Regions from separate parts of the Yersinia kristensenii genome, predicted to be linked through region 1. Evidence: predicted binding sites of a transcription regulator. Region 1 holds the regulator's gene; the other holds the start of a gene.

Region 1 (5,983 bases):
GGAAGCAGAACCAGGTAATTCATTGATATTATTTGTAAAATCACCATCACATAGCACTCGCTGCTTGAAGAAACCATAGGTACCTGAAGCTGAGTTTCGGCTATAGCGTTGCAAAGCGCGAGCCGCCCATGGCCCTTTCAAGCCCAGTTCGCCAAAGCGCTGGATCGGATGGGATGCTCCACACAGGCGATTTTGCGAAAAAACAGCATCAAGCTGAGATAAAGTGATTTTATTCAGTGGATTATCGCGATGGACAAAAACCACTAAAGCATCCACTGCCACGGGAACAGCCAGTGGTGGATAGCCATAACGCTGAGTGAATGCAGTGATTTCGGCTGCTTTCATTGGCCGGCTCATTGGGCCGAGTTGAGTTGCCCCTGCCGCCAATGCTGCAGGAGCAGTAGAAGAACCTGCCGCCTGTATTTGCAAATTAACGCCGGGGTAATGATGATTAAAATCATCAGCCCATAAAGACATCAAGTTCGCTAAGGTGTCTGAACCGACACTGGAAAGATTACCGGACAGAGTATGTGGCTTTGGCGATTGAACCTCTGTAGCAGGTGAAACCGCTACAGATTGCGCTAAAACGCCGTAGCTAAACCCGAGCAGGGCATGCAGCAGCGCCAGTTTTCCCCATCTCATCAGCTTAGTGTCCATGCAGTCTTAGGATTTGACTGCATTCTCGGTTAAAACCGTCGGAACAATCAATCGATTCGGCAAGGTAAAAATAAATCTCGTCCCCAAGCCGATTTCACTCATGACATCCAAACGCGCGTCATGGTGGCTCAGAGCATGTTTTACAATTGCCAGCCCCAATCCACTCCCCCCCGTTTGCCTTGAGCGGGCCTTATCCACCCGGTAGAAGCGCTCAGTCAGGCGCGGCACATGCTCAGGGCCAATTCCCGGCCCATTGTCACTGACCTGAAACTGTGCCCCTTGCGCAGTTTTCTGCCAACACACCTCAATTTTAGTGCCATCAGGCGTGTGATTGACCGCGTTATAGACCAGATTAGAAACAGCACTGCGCAGTTGGTCTTCGTTACCAAATACTTTCAGTTGATCATTAACCCGGAAAGTAATTTCATGACGCCCACCACTCAGCGCTTGCACCTCATGCTGTAATATCTTGAGCATCCGAGGAATATCAACTTGTTCATTCATATCTACATTAGGAGCCGCTTCAATTCGCGACAACGTCAATAATTGCTTGACCAGCCCATCCATTCTCTTGGTCTGTTCCTGCATCGTTCCCAGCGCTTTATCCCGTAATGGCCCCGCCAATTCTTGGTCGTGCATCATTTCCAGATATCCCTGTAACACCGTCAGGGGGGTGCGCAGCTCGTGGCTGACATTGGCAAAGAAATTGCGCCGAGCCCCTTCCAACTGACGCATCTGGGTAACATCACGGGCGACCATCAATAATTGCCCTTCTGAATAAGGCATGACGCGGAACTCAACATAATAGCCATTATTGAGTTGCAGGGTCAGTGGGCGGGAAAACTCTTGCTGCTGCAAATACTGGCTGAATTCGGGATAGCGCAATAAGTTAAGAATATGCTGTCCATTATCCTCCGGCCAGCGGAACCCCAGCAATTGCTGAGCCAAACCGTTGCACCAGAAAATGTTACCGTCAATGGTGGTCATCACCACAGCATCGGGTAAAGATTCTGCGCCACTGCGGAACCGTTTGATAAGTAAGGCCAATTCTCGCCGACGCCGCCGATTTCGCAGTTGCATCTGATATAAGCCATAAAATAAAGGTTCCCAGCTCCAACGCCCTGACGGCGGAGTCATGCTGCGGTCCAACCACAGCCAGTGAGATAATTTGAGTTGGTTATAAAAATTCCACACCAGCGCGGCAACTACTGAGACTAGCAATAACCAAGGAAGGTACCCGATAAAGGCACCTAACAGTAATGCAGGCAAACAAAAAAGAGCCAGCTCTAAAGCCAGCGTTTTCCATGATAAACGTTCTAACACAACGAATTCTCCGGCACTGAAAACTCAGTAGCGCGTTGAGAAGCGGTACCCGGTTCCCCGGACAGTTTGTACCATTCTGTCATGGCCATCAGTTTCAAGTGCCTTGCGTAGCCGACGAATATGCACATCAACGGTGCGATCTTCTACATAAACGTTAGTGCCCCAGACATAATTAAGCAACTGTTCACGGCTATAAACTCGCTCTGGATGGGTCATAAAGAAATGCAATAATTTAAATTCGGTCGGCCCCATATCCAGCGCTTGCTCATTGGACATCACCCGATGTGAAGAGGGATCAAGACTCAGTCCTTGCATTTCAATCACTTCTTCCACTGCCATTGGCGATATCCGGCGCATGACTGCTTTAATACGCGCCACCAGTTCTTTGGGTGAAAAAGGCTTAGTAATATAATCATCAGCACCCACCTCTAAACCGCGAACTCTGTCTTCCTCTTCACCACGGGCGGTCAGCATCATCACCGGGATATCCCGGGTCAGAGCTTCGCGTTTCATATGCTTAATAAACTGAATCCCCGAGCCCCCCGGTAACATCCAATCCAACAACACTAAATCAGGGTAAGGCTCTGATAAACGGGTTACTGCGCTGTCATAATCCTCGGCTTCTAACGGTTGGTAGCCATTTTGTTCCAACACAAAGCACACCATCTCACGGATTGGGGCTTCATCTTCCACTACCAGTATGCGTCTTGCCATCATCAACCCTGCCAGTAAGTTAGTGGTCACTATTTGATTTCGGGAGCCATTATGCGTCAGTTTTGTGACATTTTTATGAAAAACATCGCGCTCTTGCAAGCAATAAGCATAGTGATAAATTTCATGATAATTGCAAAATGCAGCACTCAAGTTTGCGAAGCGTCTCGGAGATTTCACTCACACTCTTTTTTTAGCCGCGACATCCGGCGGGCAGTGTTTATAATCAGCGCCATTATCTTTGGAATACCACCTGCCCTAGCGGGAGATTTATGCGCATTATTCATACCTCTGATTGGCACTTAGGCCAGCATTTCTTCACCAAAAGCCGTGCGGCTGAACATCAAGCCTTTCTGCACTGGCTCATTGAACAGATCAAAGAAAATCAGGTAGATGCGCTGATTATAGCCGGTGATATTTTTGATACCGGTTCCCCACCCAGCTATGCCCGTGAGTTGTATAACCGCTTCGTGGTCGAACTCCAGCCGACAAACTGCCAGTTAATTGTTCTGGGGGGGAATCATGATTCAGTATCAACGCTGAATGAATCTCGGGGTTTGCTTTCTTATTTGAATACCACGGTGATTGCCTGTGCTGGTAATGATTTAGCCCAACAAGTTATTATTTTGAAAAACCGTCAGGAGCAACCTGCGGCCTTGCTGTGCGCGATTCCCTTTTTGCGCCCACGCGATTTAGTCACTAGTCAGGCCGGAGAATCCGGTGGGCAAAAGCAACTGGCATTACAAGAAGCAATTGCTGCTCACTATCAAGCGCTCTATCAGCGAGCCGTTGAGCTGCGCGCTGAGTTAGGGCTGCCCTTACCAATTATTGCCACCGGACATTTAACCACCGTGGGGGTCACCACCTCGGACTCGGTTCGTGATATTTACATCGGCACATTAGATGCGTTCCCAGCCCAAGCTTTTCCCCCGGCAGATTATATTGCTCTGGGCCATATTCACCGCGCACAGCAAGTTGCTAAAACCGAGCATATTCGCTATAGCGGCTCGCCAATCGCCTTGAGTTTTGATGAGTTAAGTAAAGAGAAAAGTGTTTATTTAGTGGAGTTTGCCCAGCAAGCATTAGTCTCAGTGACCCCGCTATTCATCCCACAATTTCAGCCGATGCAGTTAATCAAAGGCGATTTAGCGCAAATAGAGCAACAGTTGGCTGAGTTTGCCGACCATCAAGGCTTACCGGTATGGCTGGATATTGAAGTTGCCACACAAGACTATCTCACTGATATTCAAAAACGAATTCAGGCACTAGCCGCAGAGCTTCCGGTAGAAGTGGTGTTATTGAGGCGCAGTAAAGAACAGCGCAATAACAGCATTGAGCGGCAAGAAAAAGAAACACTCAATGAGCTGAGTGTCACTGATGTATTTGAACGCCGGTTAGCACTAGAAGCAGATTTAGCCGAACCCCGCCAACAACGTATGCGCCAAATGTTCAATCAGGTAGTTGAGGACATCTCGCAAGATAAAGATGCCGCAGAGGAGAGACCAGCATGAGAATTTTAAGCCTGCGTCTAAAAAACATTAATTCTCTACAGGGCGAATGGAAGATTGATTTCACTGCTGAACCCTTTGCCAGCAATGGTTTATTCGCTATCACCGGCCCTACAGGGGCAGGTAAAACCACCCTGCTCGATGCTATTTGTCTCGCGCTGTACCACCAGACTCCGCGTTTGACTGTCACACCTAGTCAAAATGAACTGATGACCCGCCATACTGCAGAGTCGCTAGCTGAAGTTGAATTTGAAGTAAAAGGCACGCGTTATCGGGCATTCTGGAGCCAGCGGCGCGCTAAAAATAGCCCGGAAGGGAATTTGCAAGCTCCTAAAGTTGAATTAGCACTGTGCGAAAATGGCAAAATCCTGGCCGATAAAGTACGCGATAAACTCGATATGGTGGCGGCAATCACCGGGCTGGATTTTGGCCGTTTTACCAAATCCATGATGCTGTCACAGGGGCAATTTGCTGCTTTCCTCAATGCCGATGCCAATGACCGCGCTGAATTACTGGAAGAGTTAACCGGTACTGACATCTACGGGCGGCTCTCTGAATATGTCTTTGAACAACATAAACTGGCTAAGACTGCGCTAGATGTATTGCACCAACGCGCTAATGGTATTGAGTTGCTAAATGAAGAGCAGCGTTTAGCTCTGGCAGAACAATTAAACTCACTCGAAGGACAAGAAAAGCAGCTTTCCGCAGAACAGCGGGTAAATCAAAACCAAATAAATTGGCTCGCCAGTTGGCAGCAGCAGCAAAAAAATGTACTGGAATATCAACAGCAACAGAAGCTTATTGAGCAAGAATATCACCAGGCACAGCCTGAATTGCAACAATTAGCCCGCAGTGAGCCCGCAGAAAAGCTGCGCCCTCTATTACATGAGCGCTCGCGCAGCCTACAGGATTTGCAGCAAATACAACTGCGCATCACTACACTGGCGGGGCAACAGCAACAACTTCAAACGCAACTCACGCCACTGGCTCGGGCGCTGGAGCAAGCCAATCTTGCTCGCCAACAACAAGCAGCTGAGCAGCATGAACAAGAAATACTGATCGAGCAAAAAATCATTCCGCTGGATAATCTTATTGCTCAGCAGCAACACTCATTAATGCTGCTTGGCACGCAATTACAACAGTTACAAAGTAAAGAACGGCAAGGTAGACAACAGCTTGAGCTGAACGAGCAACAGTTAAAGCAAACCCAACAGCGCCTGCAACAACTGACTGAATACACCCATCAGTATGCCCACCATCAGCACTGGGAAAAGAATCTGCCTTTATGGCGTGAGCAGTTCCGTCAATTACAAATACAGCAACAACAAGCAGTTGACAGTGAGCAGCAGCGACAGCAACAAGTGACGTTACTCACGGCCTTACAACAGCAAATAGACACGCTGAATAAACAAGATAAACAGCAGCAAACGGCATTAGTACAAGCCCAATCACAGACAGGCAGCATTCAGCAACAATTGACCGCACTTGAACAACAGCATCCCTCGGCGCAGCTACGCCAACAACTCTTCATGCTCCAGCAACAACGGCCTGTGCGGCAACAATTAGCAGCATTATCGCCATTGGTGCAGCAAATTCAGGCGCTGCATGATAAACAGCAACAGCAAGCAGCGAGCCAGCAACAGCAGCTCATCCTGCTCGAACAACAGTTGGCCGAAAAACGTCAGTTATATAAACAACAAAAACAACATCTGACGACGCTGGAAACTTTGCTGGAACGCGAAAAACAAATAGTCCGCTTAGAAGCAGAAAGAGCCAAATTGCAA
Region 2 (5,983 bases), 1.4 Mb from region 1:
CATTGGGTAATTTCGCCAACAGATCCAAAGAACCAGAGGAGAAATGCAGCGCATTTTGACCGGCGCTGACAATCGCGCAATATTTACCTTGCTCGGCGAGGCGGATACCGCAAGCCAACCCGGCTAACCCGCCACCGATGATAATCACATCAAATTTCATCGCGTTTCTCCTGCACATTGGCCGCGCTCGGGCTATCATCCAGGCCACAGAGCCCTTGATAAACCCAATGGGTAAACTCACTTTCCCGTAAAGCGTCGCCCCAAGCTATTGGGCGCACCCCTTTCCAGCGCTCATTCAAAAACTGGCTAAGCTGTTCCCGAGATTGTTGCGGTGTGGTCACCTTAAAACGGCTGAGTAGACCCGCAGCGCGGCATGCGCAAAGCTCCCCCTGGCAAGTCCCCATGCCAACGCGAGTGCGGCGGCGTAAATCCAGTAGGTTATTAACTGACAAAGATTCAATGGCATAGCGCACTTCACCGGCGGTAACCGCCTCGCATTCACACACTAAACTGTTGTCCAGACGATTTCCTGCAAGTAACTGGGTCGCGCGGTCGCCGTGACGATACACCGCTGAGCCGCGAATGCTGGCGGGCAGAGAAATGACTTTGCTGAGCGTTTGCTCTGCTGATTGCTGTGAACCGGGAAGGGGCTCTTGGGCCGTGGTGCAGGCGGCGGTCACTCCCAGCTTTTCACAGACTTTATCTGTTGCCCATTCCGCCATCAGCCGGTAGGTCATCAACTTGCCGCCGGTGATGGTGATAAAACCTTCCAACCCATCACGGCTGGCGTGGTCGAGCAAGACGATGCCGCGACTCACATTACGCCCCGAAGGATCATCATCACTGGCGACCAGCGGCCTGACTCCGGCATAAGCCCGTAAAATGCGCGTTTGCGCCAGTTGCGGTGACAATTTTGACCCTTCACGAATTAAGGTATCCACCTCTTGTGCCGTGACGACCATATTGTCTATCTGATCGTAATCAATATGGGTGGAGGTGGTGCCGATCAGTGAAATGGTGTCGCCCGGCACTAAAATGTCGGCATCGGCCGGTTTACGGCAGCGGTTGATCACCATGTTGTTGATCCGATGGCCCAGGATTAACAACGCGCCTTTGGCAGGGAACATGCGAATACGAAGATCGGCATATTCAGCAATGTGCTGACCCCAAATCCCCGCGGCATTGACCACGATTTGCGCATGAATATCATATTGGCGCTGATTCTTACTATCAAAAACGCGCACGCCACTCACCCGATCACCCTGACGTAATAATCCGATAACTTGGTGATAAGTCAGTACATTGGCCCCGTGCTCACGGGCATCCAACATATTGGCGGCGGTTAAGCGGAAGGGATCAACTGTACCATCTGGCACACGAACAGCCGCAATCAGCGCGGGGTTGGCAGCAGGTTCCAGCCGTAATGCTTGTTTGGGATCAATGGCTTCGGCGTCGATCCCCGCATCCTGACAGCGAGCAATAAATTGCGCCTGATATTCCAGGGAGTCTTCCGGCAAGGTGATAAACAAACCATCGGTTTGCTCAATGCAATGGCGGGCAATACGTTTCAGAATCCGGTTTTCTTCAATACATTCACGGGCGGGTTCGCCATCAGTCACAGCATAACGTGCACCGCTGTGTAATAAGCCATGGTTGCGGCCTGTCGCGCCAGTGGCGATGTCATGTCTCTCAAGCAGAGTACAAGCCAACCCCCGTCGGGCGCAGTCTCGAGCAATCCCGGCCCCGGTCGCGCCACCACCAATGATGATGACATCCGTTTCTGTGTAAGGAGAACTGTTCGTCATGAAAGACCCCATTTTATCAGACAGCCGCCAAGCGGCTAATTATGAGTCTATTGAGCCACAGTCTTTATGGGTATTGTTTGATAAGGAACAAAAACGAACCAAAAACGAAAATAATATGGTGTATAAAAACCATGATTGTGATCAAAGTCACAGGTAATTTGTCATTACCGGTTTCAAAATGTTAACCAATCGCTCAAAATTGCCGCCGCTTTCATATAACTGTAACAAATGCGCCATCACTCACAGATAAGTTTCGCAATCTTATCTAGTATGACGTTCGTTATGGAACATAAACGACAATTGCTTCGCCGCTTAACCATCGGCAGCGTTTAACCACCGGGTAGACACCAGGCTATACCGGAGTCAAAAACTACAAAAAAGCCATCGGAGGCACTCATGTTGAGTATTTTTAAGCCCGCGCCACATGTGGCAAGGCTGCCCGCAGACCAGATTGATCCCACCTATCGCCGCTTACGTTGGCAAATTTTCATGGGTATCTTCTTCGGTTACGCGGCCTACTATCTGGTGCGTAAAAACTTTACTCTGGCCATGCCGTATTTGATCGAACAAGGATTCTCGCGCGGGGATCTGGGTTTCGCACTATCCGGTATTTCTATTGCTTATGGCTTCTCAAAATTCATCATGGGTTCGGTTTCTGACCGGTCTAACCCACGGGTGTTCCTCTCCGCCGGTTTGATTCTCGCCGCTGCCGTGATGCTGTTTATGGGCTTTGTGCCATGGGCGACATCCAGTATCGCGGTGATGTTCGTGCTGCTGTTCTTATGTGGTTGGTTCCAGGGTATGGGGTGGCCGCCATGTGGCCGTACCATGGTGCACTGGTGGTCTAAGAAAGAACGCGGCAGTATCGTTTCTGTCTGGAACTGTGCCCATAACGTGGGTGGTGGCTTGCCGCCATTGCTGTTCTTGCTGGGGATGGCATGGTTTAACGACTGGAAAGCCGCGCTCTATATGCCAGCGTTCGGTGCCATTTTGGTGGCATTGATTGTCTTTGGTTTAATGCGTGACACCCCACAATCTGTGGGCTTACCTCCGATTGAAGAGTACAAAAACGACTATCCAGATGACTATAGCGAAGAAGCGGAAGAAGAGCTGACGGCGAAGCAAATCTTCATGCAATACATTTTACCAAACAAGCTGTTATGGTATATCGCGATTGCTAACGTGTTTGTTTATTTGCTGCGTTACGGCATCCTCGACTGGTCACCTACCTACCTGAAAGAAGTAAAACACTTCGCGCTGGATAAATCCTCATGGGCATATTTCCTGTATGAATACGCAGGAATTCCAGGGACGCTGCTGTGTGGTTGGATGTCCGACAAAGTATTTAAAGGTAACCGTGGTGCCACCGGCGTGTTCTTTATGACATTGGTGACTATCGCGACCATTATTTACTGGCTGAACCCGGTTGGTAATCCAGGTATCGATATGGCCTGTATGATCACTATCGGCTTCCTGATTTACGGCCCAGTGATGTTAATTGGCTTACATGCCCTTGAATTAGCACCGAAAAAAGCAGCGGGTACTGCCGCAGGCTTTACCGGTTTGTTCGGTTATCTGGGTGGCTCGGTTGCGGCCAGTGCCATCGTCGGTTACACCGTTGACTACTTCGGTTGGGACGGCGGCTTTATGGTCATGATTGGCGGCAGCATCATGGCTGTTCTGTTATTGATCGTCGTCATGTTCAGTGAGAAAAAACATCACGCTGAGCTGGCCAGACAGGCAGAGCTGGATAAAAAATAATCTCTAAATGATTAAGTAGCTTACAGGCTGTGCCGTTATCTATGGATTAATAGCGACACAGCCTTTTTCATACCCTGAAATTGATAAATGGAGCAATATCAATGAAAACCCATATCAAAACCCTGGTAGCAAGTATGATTCTGGCATCTTCAGTCGCCGGCATGGCACATGCAGCTGAACCCGTAGCCAAAGATAAATCAGCCGATAAAGTGGTTATCGCGCATCGTGGAGCCAGTGGCTACTTGCCTGAGCACTCACTGCCCGCTAAAGCGATGGCCTACGCACAGGGCGCTGATTATCTTGAACAAGATTTGGTGATGACCAAAGATAATGAGTTAGTGGTTCTCCACGACCATTACCTCGACCGGGTAACAGATGTCGCCGATCGCTTTCCTGACCGTGCCCGTCAAGATGGCCGTTATTACGCCATTGACTTTACGCTACCAGAAATCAAGTCACTGAAATTTACCGAAGGCTTTGATATTGGTAAAGATGGTAAGAAAGTGCAGAGCTATCCGGGCCGCTTCCCAATGGGCAAGTCTGATTTCCGTGTGCACACTTTCCAGGAAGAGATTGAATTTGTTCAGGGGCTGAATCATTCAACGGGTAAAAATATCGGTATCTATCCTGAAATCAAAGCGCCATGGTTCCATAAGCAGGAAGGGAAAGACATTTCCACCAAGGTGTTGGAAGTATTGAAACAGTACGGTTACACCACCAAAGCCGATAAAGTCTATCTGCAATGCTTTGATGCCAATGAATTAAAACGCATCAAAAATGAGCTGGAACCGAAGATGGGCATGGACCTGAAACTGGTTCAACTGGTGGCTTACACTGACTGGAAAGAAACCTACGAACAGCAACCGAATGGCGAATGGGTTAATTACAGCTATGACTGGATGTTCAAACCCGGCGCAATGAAGAAAATCGCGCAATATGCTGACGGCATCGGCCCTGACTACCATATGCTGGTAGTTGAAACCTCGACGCCAAATAATATCCAACTGACGGATATGGTTAAAGAAGCCCATGCCAGCAATATGATGGTGCATCCGTTTACTATCCGCGCGGATAAACTGCCTAAATACGCCACAGATGTAAACCAACTGTTTGATATTATTTATAATCAAGCCGGGGTTGACGGGGTATTTACCGACTTCCCAGATAAGGGTGTGCAATTCCTGCAAAAACAGGGGCAGCACCAGTAAGTTAGCTGCCGTCAGTTAAAAATCAGAAGTTAAAAACTGAAATCAAAAAGGGGGACGGTAAGGGTTATCGTCCCCCCTCAGACTGATTACAAAGTTAAATGAAGGGGAATCGTGCCGTTGGGGTCGTAGTGGCGTAAGCCACCGGAGTGCCCCTAGGTATGGTAACCCCTTCACTCACGGAGCTATCAGCCCTTTGCCAATGATTTCCCGTTATTTATCAGTACCTAAAAACATCTTGCGCAGGTAATGGGGGACTGCATCATCAGCATTTGAGCCGATCACTTCGAGGTTCGGCAACATATCTTTTAAGCGCTGATGGGCATCGCGCATAATGCAGCCCTTACCCGACATAGACAGCATTTCCAGATCATTCATACCATCGCCAAATGCGATACATTCTTTCAATGAATAACCAATGATTTTAGACACTTGCTCAAGCGCATGGCCCTTGGATACCCCACCGCCCATGACTTCCAGACAGGTCGGGAAGGAGAAGCTGACATTCACCCGATCGCCCCAACGCGCATTGATGGCTTCTTCCAAAATCAATAATTTATCGTGATCTTCACAGGTGAAGTAAACCTTACACACCCCGTCAGTCGGCAGTAAAGCCGGTTCGAACACTTGATATTTGAACACCGATTCGCGGAAAAACTCTTCCTGTTCAGGGCTTTCGCGGTTCATGTACCATTCATCATTCAAATAGACGTTGGTTAGAATATCTGGATTATGATGTTCAATATTGTACAAATCACGGGCAATATCAGCATCAAGGTTATGACTGAAAATCAGTTCCCCAGCCGTGTTATGCACACGCGCGCCGTTGGAGGTTATCATAAAGGCGCTGATATCCAGGTTGTCGCGTATTTGCGCCACATCAATATGGTGGCGGCCAGTCGCAAACACAAAGTGCACGTCGCGCTGCGTCAGCAACTTGAGTGTCTCTTTGGTATAAGGCGTCAATATGTGGTCAGGTGACAGCAGAGTGCCATCTAAATCGGAAGCAACAACATGATACATAGCGGTATGTTCTAACCTCTGGTGGTGTCGGGATTTACCGGCCGACGGATTATTTTATGTTGTAAAGAAGAGTGATGTTGCGCAAAAAAGCGCAATATGGCGCTTAGCGCCTCAGCACGCAGGGTGTCCCGCTCGAACAGGATCTCATGGCGTGCGCCTTGAATGACCTTAGGCTGCCCCCCTTCGCAA

What was found. The regulator PhoB, encoded in region 1, activates phosphate uptake and scavenging genes when phosphate is short. The targets are predictions, from matches to a motif close to CTGTCATAAAACTGNCNNAT.
Region 2: the regulator PhoB is predicted to act here: its motif matches at 2,014-2,033, upstream of glpT (glycerol-3-phosphate transporter).

The regions. Positions count from the first base shown of each region.
Region 1 is NZ_UHIY01000001.1:2,504,184-2,510,166, reverse strand. It holds gene DX162_RS11405 (PstS family phosphate ABC transporter substrate-binding protein) at 1-642, opposite strand, end outside; gene phoR (phosphate regulon sensor histidine kinase PhoR) at 664-1,980, opposite strand; gene phoB (phosphate response regulator transcription factor PhoB) at 2,005-2,694, opposite strand; gene sbcD (exonuclease subunit SbcD) at 2,964-4,202, shown strand; gene DX162_RS11385 (AAA family ATPase) at 4,199-5,983, shown strand, end outside.
Region 2 is NZ_UHIY01000001.1:1,055,041-1,061,023, forward strand. It holds gene glpB (glycerol-3-phosphate dehydrogenase subunit GlpB) at 1-160, opposite strand, end outside; gene glpA (anaerobic glycerol-3-phosphate dehydrogenase subunit A) at 150-1,805, opposite strand; gene DX162_RS22270 (hypothetical protein) at 1,804-1,962, shown strand; gene glpT (glycerol-3-phosphate transporter) at 2,202-3,566, shown strand; gene glpQ (glycerophosphodiester phosphodiesterase) at 3,668-4,774, shown strand; gene yigL (sugar/pyridoxal phosphate phosphatase YigL) at 4,985-5,794, opposite strand; gene pldB (lysophospholipase L2) at 5,806-5,983, opposite strand, start outside.